4 regions of the Geodermatophilus sp. SYSU D00696 genome follow, and region 4 is predicted to be linked to each of the others. Evidence: riboswitches for the same ligand, from Rfam matches in the RefSeq annotation. Region 4 holds a riboswitch; each other region holds the start of a gene.

Region 1 (4,159 bases), on a different contig from region 4:
GGGACGCCGCGGGGGGCGCCCAGCGGGGCGCCGCCCAGTTCCCGCGCGAGCCGACGTCGCTGCTGGTGCTGCCCGCCGAGACGGTGGCCGCCGTCAGCGCGGCGATGGACACGCTGGGGCAGCCCTACGCGCCGGGGACGGCCGGCCCGGACTCCTGGGACTGCGGTTCGCTGGTCTCCACGGTCTACGGCGCCGCGGGCGTCGACCTGCCCGCCGACCAGGCCGGGCTGTACGCCGTCACGGTGCCGGTCGACCCGGCCGACGTGCTGCCCGGCGACCTGGTGTTCCTCGGGACGCCCGAGTCGGGGCTCGGCCACGTCGGCATCGCGCTGGACCGGGAGACGATGCTGGCCGCCGACGGGCGGGCCGGCGCGGTCGTCGTCCGCCGGCTGCCCGCCGACCAGGTGCTGCACGTGGGCCGGCCGGCCCTCGGCACTCGCCCCGAGGTGGCCGCGCCGGGGCCCTCGGGCGGTGCGCTGCGGGTGGAGTGCGGCAACACCGTGTACCCGCCCAGCTTCGACGGGACCCGCGCCTGGGGCGGGTACCCCAACGGCCTCGTCCCGCCCAGCGCGCTGTGCCCCCTCGGCGTGGGCGGGCACGCGCTGCGCTGCGACGCCGCCGCGGCCTACCGGGCGATGAGCGCGGCGTTCGAGGCGGAGTTCGGCCGGCCGGTCTGCATCACCGACTCCTACCGCACCTACGCCGGCCAGGTCCGGCTCTACGGCGAGAAACCGGCCCTGGCCGCGGTCCCGGGGACGAGCAACCACGGCTGGGGGCTGGCGGTCGACCTGTGCGGCGGCATCGAGACCTTCGGCACCCCGCAGTACGCCTGGATGGTGGCCAACGCCGGCCGCTTCGGCTGGCTGCACCCCACCTGGGCGGACCCGGGCAACGGCCGCGAGGAGCCCTGGCACTGGGAGTTCGCGGGCAGCTGAGCCGGGACTGTCGGTGGCCGTCCCTAGCGTGCGGAGCAACCGACAGGGAGACCCGTCCCGACCGCGGCCCGGCACCCGGGGCGGCCCGGGGCACCGGAGGGGGGACACGGCCATGCTCATCGACTGCGACACCTGCACCGTGCGCGGCACCGGCTGCGCCGACTGCGTCGTCACCGTCCTGCTGGGTGCGCCGCCGGCGGAGAGGGGCACCGGGCCCGTGCTGCTGCCGGTGCCGCCGGTCCCGGCCGCGCGGGCGACCGGGCCGGCCGCCGGGGACGCGGTGCCCCCGCCGTCGGGCGTGGTCGTGGAGTTCGACGACGTCGAGCGGCGCGCCGTGCGGGCGCTGGCGGAGGTCGGCCTGGTGCCTCCGTTGCGTCACCGCCCGGCGCGCGGGGAGCGTCCCGGCGGACGGCGCCGCACCGGCTGAGGCGCAGGTCGACGCCCGAACGGGTACACACCGGAGTGGGCGCTACTGCTCACTGTGCGTGTTCTCACAGTCAGCAGGGGTCCCGTTTGTCACAAACTCATCACGTCCGTACTGTGACCGCGTCCGGCCGGGTGGTCGTCACCTGACGCGAGGTGACCTCGGCCGGTCACCGCCGAGTCACCGGACGCCGCCTGCGGGTGCGCGCGAGGTGAGCCGGGGACCCACCGCAGCACTGGGGTGAGTTCTCGCGTGCACCGGCCCGCCGGCGCACGCCTGATAGGGCACGTCTTCCCAGCCCGAACCCGTCAGCTAACTCGGTAGGCGGTTGCTGAGGAAGAACGGAGAGCCGCCGCCCGTGGCGACCCCCCGCCCCTGCCCGGGGCATGCCTGCGCACAGTCCACCTCCTCCGCACCCGCGACCGCCCGCGTCGCCGGCCCGCACCGCCGCTCACCGCGCCGGCTCCTCGGCCGGGTCGCGCTGGTCGGCACCGCCGCCGCCCTGACCGTGGCCCTCGTGCCCGGCACCGCGGTCGCCGACCCCGAGCGGGCCGCCACCCCCGAGCAGGCCGCCGAGCTCGCCGCCGACGCCGGCCGCCGGCTCGAGGCGGTCAGCGAGCAGGTCAACGAGGCCCGCGAGGTCCTCTCCCGCCAGCAGGCCGCCGCCGAGGCCGCCGAGCGGGCCCTCGGCGACGCCCGCTCCCGGCTGCAGGACCTCGACGGGCAGATCCGCCAGGTCGCCCGCAGTGCCTGGACCAGCAGCAACGACACCTTCGCCCAGCTGGACCTGCTGATGACCAGCGACTCGGCCGACGAGTTCGTCAGCTCGCTGGCCACCCTCGACCACATCTCCGGCCACACCACCGACGTGCTCGCGCAGGTCGGCGAGGCCGCCACCGCGGCGGAGGAGGCGCAGCGCGAGGCCGACGCCGCCCGGGCCGATGCGGAGGCCACGCTCGAGGAGCTCGACGCCCAGGAGGAGCGGCTCGAGGCCGACATCGCCGACTACGAGGCCCAGTTCGAGGCGCTGACCGAGGCCGCGCGGCAGCAGGCGCTCGCCGCCGAGGCCGAGGCCGCCGCCGACGCCGCGGCCGAGGCGGCGGCCGCAGCGGCTGCTCCCGCGGCGGCCGCCCCGGCGGCTGCGGCTCCCGCGGCTCCCGCGGCGGCGGCTCCGGCCGCGGCGGCTCCGGCGGCGGCGGCTCCGGCGGCGGCCGCCCCGGCTCCGGCGGCCCCCGCGGGTGGGTATAGCGGCGCCGCGCAGGTGGCGGTGCAGACGGCGCTGGCGCAGGTGGGCGACCCCTACGTGTGGGGCGCCGGCGGGCCGAACGCCTTCGACTGCTCGGGCCTGACCCAGTACGCCTACGCGGCGGCCGGGATCAGCCTGCCGCACTCCAGCCGGATGCAGTCGCAGATGGGCACCGCCGTCTCGCGGTCGGAGCTGCAGCCGGGCGACCTGATCTTCTACTACAGCCCGGTCAGCCACGTCTCCATGTACATCGGCGGCGGCCAGATGGTGCACGCCTCGACCTCCGGCGTGCCGGTCAAGGTGGTGTCCGTCGACTCGATGAGCGGCATCACCGCCATGCGCCGCATCGCCTGACGGAAGGACCCCTCCCCCCGCCGTTCGGACGCTCGCGGCGGGCCCCTGGGGGATGGCCAACCCAGCACGTCGCCAGGGCCGGTGACCCTCACGGGTCACCGGCCCTCGTCGTGGCCGGTGCCGGGTCCGGGGACCGGGGCGGCCGGGCGGGCCGGTCCGCCTAGGATCGGCCGCGTGAGCTGGGCGGGCGGGTGAACCGGACCGCCTCCCGCGCCGCCCTGCTGGTCGCGCTCGTTCTCGGTGCGGCGTTCGTGGTCGTCGTCGCCGTCCGGACGCCCTGGACGGTGCTGCCCACCCCGCCCGGTGGCGCGACGCCGCTCAGCGCCGACGCCGGGCTGCCCGCCGAGGTGGTGCGCCGGGCCGAGGCCTTCGCCGCCGCGGTCCGCCCCGCCTCGCTGGTGGGCCTGCTGCTCGGCCTCACCGTCTCGGCGCTGCTCGGCCTCACGCGCCTGGGCAGCCGGCTGGTCACCGCGGTCGGCCGTCCCGTGGGTGGGCGCTGGCCGCTCACGCTGCTCCTCGGCACGGTCGCGCTGGTGGTCGCCGGCCGGCTGGTCACGCTGCCGCTGTCGGCTTACGGCGAGGTCGTGCGGCACCGCTACGGCCTGTCGACCCGGTCCTGGGGGCTGTGGCTGCGCGACGTCGCGGTCTCCACCGCCATCGACGCCGGCCTGACCGCGCTCACCCTGCTCGCCCTGGTGTGGCTGGCCCGCCGGGCGCCGCGCACCTGGTGGGCGTGGGCGGCAGCCGGCGCGGCGGGGCTCGTGGTGGCCGGCTCGTTCCTCTACCCGGTGGTCATCGAGCCGGCGTTCAACCGCTTCGAGCCGCTGCCGGCCGGACAGCTGCGCACCGACCTGCTCCAGCTCGCCGAGGAGAGCGGCAACCCGGTCGAGGACGTCCTGGTCGCCGACGCCTCGCGCCGGACGACGCGGCTGAACGCCTACGTGTCCGGGTTCGGGTCCACCCGCCGCGTCGTCGTCTACGACACCCTGCTCGCCGACGTCCCCGACGACGAGATCGAGTCGATCGTCGCCCACGAGCTCGGGCACGTCGCCGCCGACGACGTCCTGACCGGCACGCTGCTGGGCGCCCTCGGCGCGGCCGCGGCGGTGGCACTGCTGGGGTGGCTGCTGTCCCGGCCGGCGCTGCTGCGCCGCGCGGGCGCGGACTCCGCGGGTGACCCGCGCGTGGTCCCGCTGGTGC
Region 2 (4,159 bases), on a different contig from region 4:
CTACGGGCACCTGGAGGTGCGCCCGCCCGACGTCACCTTCACCGGCGCGCTGACCCTGCACCTCGGGGAGCGGGCGGTCGAGCTGCACGCGGTGGGCCCGGCGCACACGCGCGGCGACGTCGTCGTCTGGCTGCCCGGCGAGCGGGTGGCCTTCGCGGGCGACGTCGCCTTCGCCGGCGGCCAGCCGTTCCTCGCCGAGGGCAGCGTGGCCGGGTACCCGCGGGCGCTGGCCGCACTGCGGGCGCTGGAGCCGGAGGTGCTGGTGCCCGGGCACGGCCCGGTGTGCCGCGGGGACCAGGTCCCCCGGCTGCTCGACGACCTCGCCGGCTACGCGGCCTTCGTCGACGCGACGGCGCGCGAGGGGCACGCGGCGGGGTGGTCGCCGCTGGAGACCGCGCGCCGGCACGCGGGCAACCCCTACGCGGCGTGGCAGGAGTCCGAGCGGCTCGTGGGCAACCTGCACCGGGCGTACGCGGAGCTCGATGGCCGGCCCCACGGCGAGCGGCTGCCGCTGGCCGGCATCTGGCCCGACATGGTCGCTTTCCACGGCGGCCCCATCGGCTGCCGGGCCTGAGGGCGTCCCCGGCGGTCACGCCGGCGCGGGGGCACCGTCCAGGCACCGCCGGGCCGCTGGGCGCATCCCGAGTCCCGCGAGGATCCCCCCGGCCCGGCACCGGCGCTCGCGGGCGCGCTCGCGCAACAGGGCGCCGAGCGCGGCGTTGACCGACCGGTCGGCGCGGCGCTCGAGGAACTCCGCCGTCGCCAGGTGGGTCGCTGCCCGCCGCAGTGCCTCCACGTGCTCGAGCCGCTCCTGCGGTCGACTTCCGGTCGGGGACCCGGCGGTCCCGTCCGCGCCCGCTGCAGCGCTGGTCGTGCTCGTGGTCGTCATCGCGTCCCTCGCCTCCGTCGGTCCCCGCATCTGTGGAGACGCCGGAAGGCGGCGGGGATGACGCGGCGCGGGGAACGAGGCGGTCAGCTGCCGGGGAAGCCCGGGCGGTCGCCGGTGCCCATCCCGCTCTCACCGGCGCGGGGCGACTGGTCGGGCGCGGCGCCCACCTCGGCGTCCTCGTCGTCGTGGACGGGGCGCTCGCCGGGCAGCACGTCGTCGTCCTGCCCGGAGCGGTCGTTCGTGCCGCCGTACGGCCGTCCGGTCATCGAGCCCTCGGTCACTGCGGACCTCCTCCGCCGAGCACCGACCGGCCGGCTGGGCTCACCCCGGTCGGTGCCGGGGTGCCCGGCCGGCCGGCTGCGGAAACCGTCGCCCCGAGACGCGGTGTGCCGGCTGATCCCGTGCTCTGCCGGCTCGATCACGCCCGCAGAGCGCCGGGAGAGCCGGCAATGGGGCGGCAACCAGCGCGAGAAGCACCGCGCCCCCCGTCCCGGAGCGGGACGGGGGGCGCGGTAGGGCGTCGGTCGGTCAGTAGGCCCGGCCGCTCGTGCCGCCCTTCTTGTTCTTGTTCTGGAAGTCGCGGACGAACTGCTTGATCTTCGCCTGGTTCTGCGGCTTCTGGAGCTCCTGCACCACCTTGGCGGCGACGCCCGAAGCCACGAGCTTCCTCAACATCCCCACGGGGTCCTCCTCCTGTCGGCTCCTGTCCCGTTGCCCCGTCAACGCGCGGGGCAACCGTGGGGATCCCGGCCTTTCACCCGTTCCACCGGTGGCGGGCCGCTGACGGGGCGTACGGACGCACCGTTGCGTCCTTTCTCGTCCCGTCCGGCGTGTCGGCGCCCGACCGGGTGCCGCCGCGTGTCCAGGACCTGGGCGTGCCCGGTGGTCGCGCTGGCGTGTCGGGTCCGGGAGGCCAGTCAAATCCGCAGGTCCGCGCCGGGCGTGGCGCCGCGTTCCGTCGGTTGAGGGCCCCCTGACCCCTCCCTACCGTCGTCGCCGGTCCGCCAGGGTCCTTCGTCGCGCCCCGTGCGACACCTGGTGGCCACGCCGAACCGGGTGCCGGAATCAGCCGGCAGCCCGGGCCGGGGACCCACTGCAGCACTGGGGTGGAGCGCGACTCGTCGCGCCGGGCGACTCCTCCGTCCGAACCCGTCAGCTAACCCGGTAGGCGGTCGCGGAGAACAGGAGAACCGTCGTCCATGACGACTGCACGCACGTCCACCGCTCGTCGCTCGTTCCGCGGCATCGCCGTCGCGGCCATCGCCGGAGCCGGCATCGTCCTCTCGCCCCTCCCGGCCTCGGCTGCCGCGGGCGGTGGTGGTGGCACCGCGACCGGGACGGTGGCCGCCGCGCCGGCGCCTGCGCCCACCGGCGCGGCCCAGGTCGCCGTCGACACCGCGCTCGCCCAGGTCGGTGACCGGTACGTCTACGGCGCCACCGGGCCGGACTCCTTCGACTGCTCGGGCCTGACCAGCTTCGCCTACAAGGCGGCCGGCGTCTCGATCCCGCGCACGTCGAAGGCCCAGTCGACCTTCGGCACCGCGGTGGCGAAGGCCGACCTCCAGCCCGGTGACCTGGTGTTCTTCTACAGCCCGGTGTCGCACGTGGGCATGTACATCGGCAACGGCCAGATGGTCCACGCCTCGACCGCCAGCAAGCCGGTGGCCGTCGTCGACCTCGACTCGATGCCGAGCTACGCGGGCGCCCGCCGGGTCGCCTGACGCACGTCGCGGAACGGTGCCCCGGCCGGGCCCTCCGGCCGGGGCACTCTCGTGTCGTGGTGCACGAGGACGGTCCCCGGTGGCCCCGCCGCGCCGGCTCCGGACCGGTGGTGGCGGTGGGCAAGCTCGTCGCCGACCAGCTGCTGGAGCTCACCGCTCCGCTGGTGGTCGGGAGCCAGCAGCGGGTGGCCCGGACGACGACGGCGGGCGGGGCGCCGGCCAACGTGACGGCGAACCTGGCCCGTCGCGGCACCCCGGCGCGGTTCGCGGGCTGGGCCGGGGCCGATCCGCTCGCGGACACGGTGCTCGCCGGACTGGCCGGGCGCGGGGTGGAGACGGCGGTGGTCCGCCGTGGCCGCACTCCCCTGTCGACGGTGCTCGTCCACCCCGACGGCGAGCGCACGCTGCTCACCGACCGCGGCGAGGGCGGGCTCGAGCCGGACGACGTCCGCGCCGCGTGGCTCGCCGGCGCGGCCGCCGTCCACCTCGACGGCTACGACCTGTTGCCTGGCCGTTTCCCGGACGCGCTCCGGGCAGCTGCCTCGCTCGCCCGGGACGCCGGCGTGCCGGTCACCGTCGACGTGGCGGCCGCGACGCGGATCGAGCGCCACGGGGCCGACGCGTACCGGGAGCTGCTCGTGGCGCTGCGGCCGGACGTCCTGTTCTGCAACGCCGTCGAGGCCGCGGTGCTGGGATTGGACGGCGACCGGCCCGCGTGGGCGCCGGCACTGGTCCTCGTGCACGCCGGCGCCCGGCCCACCCGGGTGCTCACCGCGGCGGGTGCGTGGCAGGTGCCGGTGGAGCCCCTGCCGGAGGGACGGCTCCGCGACACCACCGGCTGCGGGGACGCCGTCGCCGCCGGGGTGCTGGCCGGCTGGCGGGCGGGGGCGCCGGTCCTGGACGCGGTCCGCGCCGGCCACGAGGTGGCCGCGGTGGTCGCGGGTGTGGTCGGGGCCCAGCCGCCGCCCTGAGGTCAGCCGCCGAGGGCGCTCACCATGGCCATCACGGTCGCCATCTGCGGGCCGCGCTTGGTCGCGTAGTCGACGTCGCCGGGCCCGAGGTAGCCCCACCAGTCCCAGCAGCCCTTGGGGTTGCCCAGGGTGGCGTCGGGCCGGGCCTGCGGATACAGGACGACGAAGCGGTTGGTGTCGGCGTAGGCGTTGAGGTTGGACAGGTCGACGAAGGTGCGACCGATCTGCTCGGCGGTCTGCTGGCACCCGTGCAGTGCCACGACGACCCGACAGCCGGCGGTCGGCCTGGTGCAGTCGCGCGGGGTGTAGAGGTAGCCGGTCGACCCCATGCCGATGGCGGCCGCGCCGGTGCGGGTGACGTCGCCGATGCCCGGCGAGGCGGGGACCGCGTACGGGTCCTGGGAGAACTCGGTGACGGTGCCGCGCGGCTTGCCGGTGTTCGGTGCCTGCACCGAGCCGAACAGCACGCGCAGCGACTCGGCCTGGGCGTCGTAGGGCGAGCAGTTGTTGACGTACGGCGCTCCGGTGGCCCCGCAGGCCACCGGCCCGAGCGGGCTGATCCAGCCGTGGCCGGCCGC
Region 3 (4,159 bases), on a different contig from region 4:
TCGACGGCTCGGTCCCCGTGTCGAGCTTCCGGTTCGCCACCGAGGACCTCGAGATCGGCGGCGTGACCGTCCCCGCGGGCTCGATCGTCACGATCGTGCTCAGCGCGGCCAACCACGACCCGGAGTTCGTCCCGGACGCCGACGCGCTGGACCTCTCCCGCGGCTCCACGCACCACCTGTCCTTCGGGCACGGCATCCACAAGTGCCTGGGCACCGCCCTCGCACGGCTGGAGGCGACGACCGCGCTGCGGCGGATCCTCGTCCGCCTGCCCGACCTGCGCCTCGACGTCCCCGTCGAGGAGCTGCAGTGGCTGCCGGCGGCGTCGGCCTTCCGCGGGCTGCTCGAGCTCCCGCTGCGGTTCACCCCCACCCCTCTCCAAGGAGGCTCGTGATGACCCAGACCACGCCGCCCTCGACCCCGTCGGCCGACCCTGCAGCCGACGCGACGACGACACCCACCGAACCGCCCTGGGCGAACGACACGGTCGAGTTCACGAACACGTCCACGTCGCCGGCCAGCTGGAACTCGGCCACGTGGCGGCCGTTCCGCAACGTCATCGTCTGCCGGATGGTGCCTGGCAGCGAGGACAAGGTGGGACCGGTGTTCGCCTACTACGACCGGACCACCCGGCCGCAGGACATGGGCGTCGTCGGGCGGGTCCTGCTCTCCTACGAGGGCCTCTACCTGCACGTCATCGAGCGCAAGGAGGACCCGGAGGTCTCCGGCCAGCGCCGCGGTCTGCCGGCGTTCCAGGCGATCGCCGAGGCCATCGCACCGTACGTGACGCCCTACCCCAGCTACTGGCAGAACCCGTCGCACTCGGTGGCGAAGCACTTCTACAGCTGGGTGCCCGAGGGCGAGGTCTCCCCCGACCGGGAGATGACCGTCATCGTCCAGCGGATGCGGCCGGGCAGCGAGGAGGACATCGCCCGGGTGTTCGCCGCATCCGACGCGGGTGGCCTGCCCACGGAGACCGGCGTCACCGGCCGCTGGCTGTACTCCATGGAAGACGTATTCGTGCACCTCCTGGAGCAGGACCGGGCCAAGGCGGCGGCCGTGCGGCAGAACCACGAGTCCATGCGGCCGGCATTCGCCAAGGTCATGGAGGACCTGGCTCCCTACGTCAGCCCGTACAACCCCGAGACGTGGCAGACCCCGCGCGACTCGGTGGCCCGGGTCTTCCACCGCTGGACGGCTCCCGACTGGGCGCCCGGGGACCAGCTTCCCGCGCCCCGCGAGGGCACGTCATGAGCCTGCGCCGGTTCGCCAACCAGACCTACTTCGCCGACGACGTAGCCGCGGCCGTCGCCTGGTACACGGAGCTCCTGGGTACCGGGCCGGGCTTCACCAGGCCCGGCCCAGGCGGACGGCCCAGCTACGCGAAGTTCCGCATCGACGAGGGGACGTCACTGGCGATCGCCTCCCGCGCCTCCGCCCCTCCGGGCATGGCGCTGGAGACCGGCGGCGCGGTCGGCTACTGGGACGTCGACGACCTCGACGCCGTGCTCGAGCGGCTCACCGCGATGGGCGCGAAGGAGTACATCCCGCTCACGCCGCACGGGCCGATCGTCAGCGCCGCCGTCGTCGACCCGTTCGGCAACGTGGTCGGCATCTCCTCCGAGCGGCACCACGCAGCCGACCTCCCCGGGGACGGTGCCCGCCGACCCGGGTAGTCCGCACGCGATCGGACGCGGCCGCCGGGACCCGTGGTCCCGGCGGCCGCGGCGTGTCCGGAGGAGATTGGTCGCGCGGGGTGACCAGCCGTGCGCGGAGGGGACGTGGCGTCGGCCTGTCGCGCTCCGGTCGGCACCTCCGATTGTGACCATCCGGTCACGTCCTTAGCGTTTCGGCGTCCGGCCGGTCGTCTCGTCCCCGTCCGGGGGCCCCTGCCGGATGCCGCCGAGTCGCGCCCACCCCCGTGGGTGCGAGCCGGGGACCCACCTGCACCACCGGGGTGAGTCCCGCTCCCGGCCCTCCGGGAGCGGGTAGGGCACTCCCAGCCCGAACCCGTCAGCTCACCTGGTAGGCGGCCACGGGAGGACGGAGTACATCCGCGCCCTGGGGCCCCGAGCCCCCGCGCGCCCAGGTCCGGGACCGTCGCGCTCCCGCCTGCCCAGCCACTGCACGCAGCAGCCGTCGCACGCCCGCAGCCGGGCCCCTGGTCCGGCCGGTGCCGCGCGCCCGGCTGCCGACCCCTGCCCTCACGGGCCTCGGGGCCCACCGCATCCCGACCCACCCGGCGCCGTCCGGTGACGGCGTCCGGCGACCACACCTCCAGGAGGACGACCCGATGCATGCACCCACCGACCTCGAGCACACCGCCGCCCAGGACACCCTCGTCGCCGCGCGACCGCGCCGCCGCGTCCTGCACCTGCTGACCGCCACGGGGGCGATGACCCTCGCCCTCACCTTCGGCGGGCAGGCGGTGGCCCAAGCCGACGACCACTGGGACTCCGGTGACCGCAGCTCCAGCTCCCAGTGGGGCGGCTGGGACGGTGACCGCGACGGTGGCTGGAACCAGGGCGACGGCGAGGCGGCGCCCGCCGCTCCCGCGGCGGCACCGGCTCCCGCGCCGGCCTCCGCACCCGCCCCGGCACCGGCTCCCGCGCCGGCCGCGGCACCCGCCGCCTCGGGCGAGGCGGCCTACAAGGACTACGCCCTGGCCCAGCTCGGCGGGAACGCCACCCAGTTCGGCTGCCTCGAGCAGCTCTGGGAGCGGGAGAGCGGCTGGAACCCGAACGCGCAGAACCCCAGCAGCACCGCCTACGGCATCGCCCAGTTCCTCGACTCCACCTGGGCGGGCACCGGCATCGCGAAGACGTCGGACCCGTACCGGCAGATCGACGCGGGGCTGGTCTACATCGAGAACCGGTACGGCAGCCCCTGCGCGGCCTGGAGCCACTTCCAGGCCAACAACTGGTACTGACCGACTGACCCGGGAGCCCCCTCCGGCCCGTCCGGTGAGGGCTCCCGGGTCGCCGCGCGGCGTCTCAGCTGGCGCGCAGTGTGGGGTAGTCGGTGTAGCCCTCGGCACCCGACGCGTAGAACAGGTGCGACCGGATCTCGTTCTCCGGGTGCTCCCCGGCCCAGCGCTCGACCAAGTCGGGGTTGGCGATCACCGCCCGGCCCACGGCGACGACGTCGGCGTGCGCGGCCTCGATGAGCGCCACCGCCTCCTCGCGGGTGGTGACGGCGCCGAAGCCGCTGTTGGCCATCAGCGGCGCGCCGGAGCGGCGGCGCAGCTCCTGGACCAGGTCGCCGGCGGGCTCCCGGTGCAGCACCGACAGGTAGGCCAGGCCGAGCGGACGCAGCCGGTCGAGCAGCGCGCCGTAGGTGGCGAGGACGTCGCCGCGGTCGGGCTCGAGGACGTCCTGGATGCCGTGCTCGGGCGAGATCCGCAGGCCCACGCGGCCGGCGCCGATCGCGTCGGCGACCGCGGTGACCACCTCGGCCACCAGGCGGGCCCGGTTCTCCGGCGAGCCGCCGTACTCGTCGTCGCGGACGTTGGACGACGGCGCCATGAACTCGTGCAGCAGGTAGCCGTTGGCGCCGTGGACCTCCACGCCGTCCAGCCCGGCCTCCACGGCGCGCTCGGCGGCCCGCCGGAAGTCCCGGACGACGTCCCGGACCTCCTCGGTGGTCAGCGCGTGCGGCACCGGGTAGGGCTGCTTGCCCTTCTCGGTGTGGCCGGCGCCGTCGATCGCGATGGCGCTGGGGGCCACCACGCGGCGGCCGCCGTTGACGTCGGGGTGGGTGACCCGCCCGCCGTGCATGACCTGCAGGACGATCCGGCCGCCGCGGGCGTGCACCGCCTCGGCGACGCGGCGCCAGCCGGCCACCTGCTCGTCGGTGACGATGCCGGGCTGGCCGACGAAGGACTGCGACTCGTGGTTCGGGTAGGTGCCCTCGGTGACGACCAGGCCAACGCCGGCGCGCTGCGCGTAGTGCTCGACGACGAGGTCGCCGGGCACGCCCGAGGAGCCGGACCGCATCCGGGTCAGGGGCGCCATGGCCACGCGGTTGGCGAGCTCGAGGTCGCCGAGTTTCACGGGTGAGAACAGGTCCACGCCGGTTCCGACACCCGCACGGCCCGCGCCATTCCGGGGTGCGGGCGGCGTCACAGGCGGCACGATGACGCCGTGTCCTCCCTGACCGACG
Region 4 (4,159 bases):
CCGAGGGCGGTGCGCCCGCGGGAGGTGAGGGTCCCGAGGCGGCGCTGTCGGTGCCGTCCGGGTCCGGCCCGGCCGCGCCCGCGCCGGCCGAGCCCGCGCCCGCGGAACCGGGACCGTCGGACGCCGCCGTGTCCCCGGACGCAGCGTCCCCCGAGCCCGCGCCGGCCGAGCCCGCGCCGGCCGAGCCCGCGCCCTCCGACGCGGCCCCCTCCGACGCGGCCCCCTCGGACGCGGTGTCCTCGGAGCCCGCCCCGTCCGAGCCCGCGCCCTCGGACAGCGTCCCGACCGAGCCGGCCCCGACCGACCCCACCGGGCCCGCGCCGACCGAGCCGGCGCCCTCGGACAGCGCCCCGACCGAGCCGGCCCCGACCGACCCGACCGGGGCGGCCCCGAGCGAGCCGTCGGAGCCCGCCCCGAGCGAGCCCTCGGAGCCCGCGCCGTCGGGGTCGTCGGGCGCGACGTCCCCGGGGTCGGCGACGTCGTCGGCACCCGACGGGGGCAGCGCGGCTCCCGACACGGGTGCGGCCGGCTGACCGCGGGCGGTTAGGGTCCTCCGCCATGCCGACCAGGTCACCGGGGGACGCTCCGGCGGGGACGATCGAGACGCTGGGCCTGCCCACCCGGGCAGTCACCGCGCTGACCCGCGCCGGCATCACCGACGTCGCCGCGCTCGCCGCCCTCAGCCGCCGTGAGCTCGCCGCCGTGCCCGGGCTGGGCGCGGGCCTGGTGACGGCGATCCGCCGCGTCGTGCCGGAGCCGCCCACGCCGCTGCCCCGATCGGGGACGGCGGCGCGCGACGGGCAGCTGTCGCTGCCGGCCGAGGACGACGGGGCGCCCGACGCGCCGGAGATCCCCTCCTTCGCCTCGCTGCGGGACCCCCGCCGGCGCAGCGGCCTCGACCTGCTGGTGCCCGGGGCCCCCGCGCCGGAGCAGGGGACGGCGCCCGGTCCGCAGCCCGAGGCGGAGGCGGCCCCGCCCGCGTCCGCCCCGCGCCGCGCCGCCCGCCCGGCGCCTGCACCCCGGCCGGCCGAGTACGCCGACCTGGTGCGGCTCGGGGTGCGGGTGGCCCGCGCCGCGGTGACCGTGCCCGGCCGCCTCGCGCTGTGGTCGGTGCGCACCCAGGTCGACTGGCTGCGGCGGCTGCTCGGCGCCTGACGGCCCGACACGCCGCCGCGACACGCGATGCTCGTCACGCTCCGCCGCCGCGGGATTGTCACGGTGCGGTAACGACGGTTACCGTGGCCGCCGTCCGACCGGCCGTCAGTCCCCGTCCGGGGAGTCCGGACGGATGCCGCCGAGTCGCCCTCCCGGGCGAGCCGGGGACCCACCGCACCACTGGGGTGAATCCCGCCCGCCGGACACCGTCCGGCCGCGGGTAGGGCTGCTTCCCGCCCGAACCCGTCAGCTGACCCGGTAGGCGGCCCACGGGAGAAACGGAGAGCCCGCCGGATGGCGCGCTTCTGCAGCACGACCGCACCACCCCGCCGGCTCCGCCGCACCCGGGTGCGCTCCCGCATCTGACCGCGCCCGGCCGTCCCGACGCCGCACCGCGCCCACCCGAGCTCCTCGGGTGGTGCCCGCCGGTGCGCCCGCGTCGCCCCGACGGCCGGTGCCGCCCACTGCCCCGCACCCCTCCACGGCGCCGCCGCCGGCCGCGCCGTGCCCGTACCCCTGGAGCACCTCCCCCCGATGGACGCCCCCACCGCCGAGATCCCGCGGCCCGCCGCCGGCGCCGCCCGCCGGTCCCGCCGCGCCCCCGTCCGCCGCCCCGCGCTGCTGCTCGGCGTCGCCGCCGCCGGCGCGCTGGTGGCCAACGTGCTGGTCGGCCCCGACCCGGCCGCCGAGGCGCAGGCGGGGACGTCGGAGACCGTGACCGTCGCCCAGGCGCTGGGCCTGCCCGCGCAGACCGGCACCGCGACCGAGGTCCCGCAGGTGCAGCCGCAGGACCTGCAGGTGCTCGAGGAGCTGGCGGCCAGCCGCGGCAGCCGCGAGGCCGCCGAGACCGCCGCCGCACAGGCGCAGGCCGGTGCCGACCAGGCCGTGCGCGACGCGCAGGCGGCCGAGGCCGCGCGGCTCGCCGCCGAGGCGCAGGCCGCCGCGGAGGCGCAGGCCGCCGCCGAGCGGGCCGCCGCCGAGGCGGCCGCGGCCGCGGAGGCCCAGACCGCCGCGGAGGCCGCGGAGGCGCAGGCGGCGGCGGAGGAGGCCGAGGGGGAGTCCGGCGGGTCGGAGGCGGCGTCCTCCCCGGCCGCCTCGTCGTCGGCCTCGTCCTCGTCGTCGGGGACCACGGCCTCCCGCGTCGCCCGGATCACCAACACCTCGGGCCCGGTGCGCTCGGTGGTGCAGGCCGCCGCCGACGCCGTGGTCAGCAACGTCCCCGGCGCCGCGTCGATCACCCTCGGCGGCACCCGCGCGAGCGCGGCCGACCCGGGCGGGCACCCCTCCGGCCTGGCGCTGGACTACATGGTGCTGACCGACGCCGCCCTCGGCGACGCGATCGTGCAGTACCACGTCGAGCACTGGGACGAGCTCGGCGTCGACTACCTCATCTGGGAGCAGCGGATGCTCTCCTCGCCGGGTGGCTCGTGGTCGACCATGGCCGACCGGGGCGGCGTCACGGCCAACCACTACGACCACGTGCACGTCAACTACGTGGGCTGAGCCGCGACCTCCCGCGCCGCGGGCGCCAGCCAGCGCACCGGGTCCTCGAGCACCGCGTCGAGCGCGCGCAGCGCCGCGCCGGTCGCCCCCGCGGCCGGCACGGCGCCGCCCGCCGCCACGAACGGCCGGCGCCACCGGGCCGAGAGCACCCGCCGGGCCAGGTGCTCCTCCAGCCCCGGGCGCAGCAGGTCGGTCAGCTCGGCGAGGTGACCGCCGAGCACCACCGTGGGGATGTCGAGCACGTTGACCACCCCGGCCAGCGCGACGCCCAGCGCCCACGCCGCGCGGTCGAGCGCGCGGCGGGCGCCGGGGTCGCCGGCCTCGGCGCGGGCCCGCAGCTCCGCGGGGCCGGCGTCGGCGGGCACCCCGGCGGCGGCCAGCAGCGCCAGCCGGCCGGCGTAGCGCTCCAGGCACCCGGTCGACCCGCACGGGCAGTCCGGCCCGGCCGGGTCGACGCAGACGTGGCCGATCTCGCCGGCCCAGCCCGAGCTGCCGGTCATCACCCGGCCGCCGAGCACCGCGGCCCCGCCGATGCCGATCTGCCCCGACAGGTAGACGAAGTCCCGGTGCGGCCCCGGCCGGCCCGGGGCGCTCTGCGCGACGCAGCGCGCGGCGAGGTCGGCCTCGTTGCCGAGCACCGGGACCAGCCCGTCGGGGAGCAGGTCGGCCAGCACGTCGGCGGGGCGCACCCGCGACCAGCCGAGGTTGGGCGCCCGCAGCAGCAGGCCCCGCCCGGCGTCGACCAGGCCGGGCAGCGCGAGCCCGGCGCCCACCACCCGCACACCGGCGGGCAGCGACCCGAGCACCTCGGCGCCCAGCCGGCCGAGCCGGTCCAGCGTGGCGACCGGGTCGCTGCCGCGCAGGTCCTCCTCGTGCAGCCGCTCGGCGACCGTCCGCCCGCGCAGGTCGACCACCCGGACCGCGACCAGCCCGGCGTCGACCTGCATGCCCAGCCCCGCCGGCCCCGACCCCGGTGCCAGCGGGGTGGCCGGCCGGCCCCGGCGCGACGCCGGCCCGCGCTCGACCTCGTCGAGCAGGCCGCCGGCGACCAGGTCGTCGACCAGCCGGGACGCCGTGCCGCGCGTGGTGCCCAGCGCCGCCGCGACGCCGGCCCGCGACAGCTCGCCGGGGTCGGCGCACACCGCGCGCAGGACCAGCGCCAGGTTGGTCGCCCGCAGCGTCGACTGCCGGGCACCGGTGAGGACGCGGCCGTCGGACACGGGTTGAGGTTAGCCGGGTGGATCGTTTATGTTCTACCGCAGCACAAAAGCGGTGGCCCGCGTCACCCGGACGAGCGCCCCGGTGCCCGGCGGAAGGATCCCCATGCCCCTGCAGCCCACCCGTGAGGACAGGTTCACCTTCGGTCTGTGGACGGTCGGCTGGCCGGCCCGCGACCCCTTCGGTGACGCGACCCGTCCGGCGATCGACCCGGTCGAGTCCGTCGAGAAGCTCGCCGAGCTGGGCGCCTACGGCGTCACCTTCCACGACGACGACGTGATCC

What was found. A riboswitch is a leader RNA that binds a small molecule or an ion and turns the genes downstream of it on or off. The one in region 4 is predicted to bind cyclic di-AMP.
Region 1: another riboswitch for cyclic di-AMP. It lies ahead of ACI79O_RS21800 (NlpC/P60 family protein); the one in region 4 lies ahead of ACI79O_RS00035 (hypothetical protein).
Region 2: another riboswitch for cyclic di-AMP. It lies ahead of ACI79O_RS08425 (C40 family peptidase); the one in region 4 lies ahead of ACI79O_RS00035 (hypothetical protein).
Region 3: another riboswitch for cyclic di-AMP. It lies ahead of ACI79O_RS15055 (aggregation-promoting factor C-terminal-like domain-containing protein); the one in region 4 lies ahead of ACI79O_RS00035 (hypothetical protein).

Annotation. Positions count from the first base shown of each region.
Region 1 covers NZ_JBJGYY010000049.1:14,817-18,975, forward strand. The annotation lists gene ACI79O_RS21790 (NlpC/P60 family protein) at 1-935, shown strand, start outside; gene ACI79O_RS21795 (hypothetical protein) at 1,048-1,362, shown strand; cyclic di-AMP (ydaO/yuaA leader) riboswitch at 1,523-1,701, shown strand; gene ACI79O_RS21800 (NlpC/P60 family protein) at 1,718-2,959, shown strand; gene ACI79O_RS21805 (M48 family metallopeptidase) at 3,151-4,159, shown strand, end outside.
Region 2 covers NZ_JBJGYY010000010.1:19,502-23,660, forward strand. The annotation lists gene ACI79O_RS08405 (MBL fold metallo-hydrolase) at 1-574, shown strand, start outside; gene ACI79O_RS08410 (hypothetical protein) at 590-889, opposite strand; gene ACI79O_RS08415 (hypothetical protein) at 973-1,170, opposite strand; gene ACI79O_RS08420 (hypothetical protein) at 1,418-1,570, opposite strand; cyclic di-AMP (ydaO/yuaA leader) riboswitch at 1,925-2,076, shown strand; gene ACI79O_RS08425 (C40 family peptidase) at 2,089-2,610, shown strand; gene ACI79O_RS08430 (carbohydrate kinase family protein) at 2,667-3,581, shown strand; gene ACI79O_RS08435 (extracellular catalytic domain type 2 short-chain-length polyhydroxyalkanoate depolymerase) at 3,584-4,159, opposite strand, start outside.
Region 3 covers NZ_JBJGYY010000022.1:34,767-38,925, forward strand. The annotation lists gene ACI79O_RS15035 (cytochrome P450 family protein) at 1-392, shown strand, start outside; gene ACI79O_RS15040 (hypothetical protein) at 361-558, opposite strand; gene ACI79O_RS15045 (TcmI family type II polyketide cyclase) at 569-1,252, shown strand; gene ACI79O_RS15050 (VOC family protein) at 1,249-1,674, shown strand; cyclic di-AMP (ydaO/yuaA leader) riboswitch at 1,889-2,045, shown strand; gene ACI79O_RS15055 (aggregation-promoting factor C-terminal-like domain-containing protein) at 2,292-2,927, shown strand; gene ACI79O_RS15060 (alkene reductase) at 2,992-4,068, opposite strand; gene ACI79O_RS15065 (FAS1-like dehydratase domain-containing protein) at 4,141-4,159, shown strand, end outside.
Region 4 covers NZ_JBJGYY010000001.1:5,872-10,030, reverse strand. The annotation lists gene ACI79O_RS00045 (protein kinase domain-containing protein) at 1-533, shown strand, start outside; gene ACI79O_RS00040 (DNA-directed RNA polymerase subunit alpha C-terminal domain-containing protein) at 559-1,155, shown strand; cyclic di-AMP (ydaO/yuaA leader) riboswitch at 1,283-1,436, shown strand; gene ACI79O_RS00035 (hypothetical protein) at 1,690-2,658, shown strand; gene ACI79O_RS00030 (ROK family transcriptional regulator) at 2,646-3,878, opposite strand; gene xylA (xylose isomerase) at 3,982-4,159, shown strand, end outside.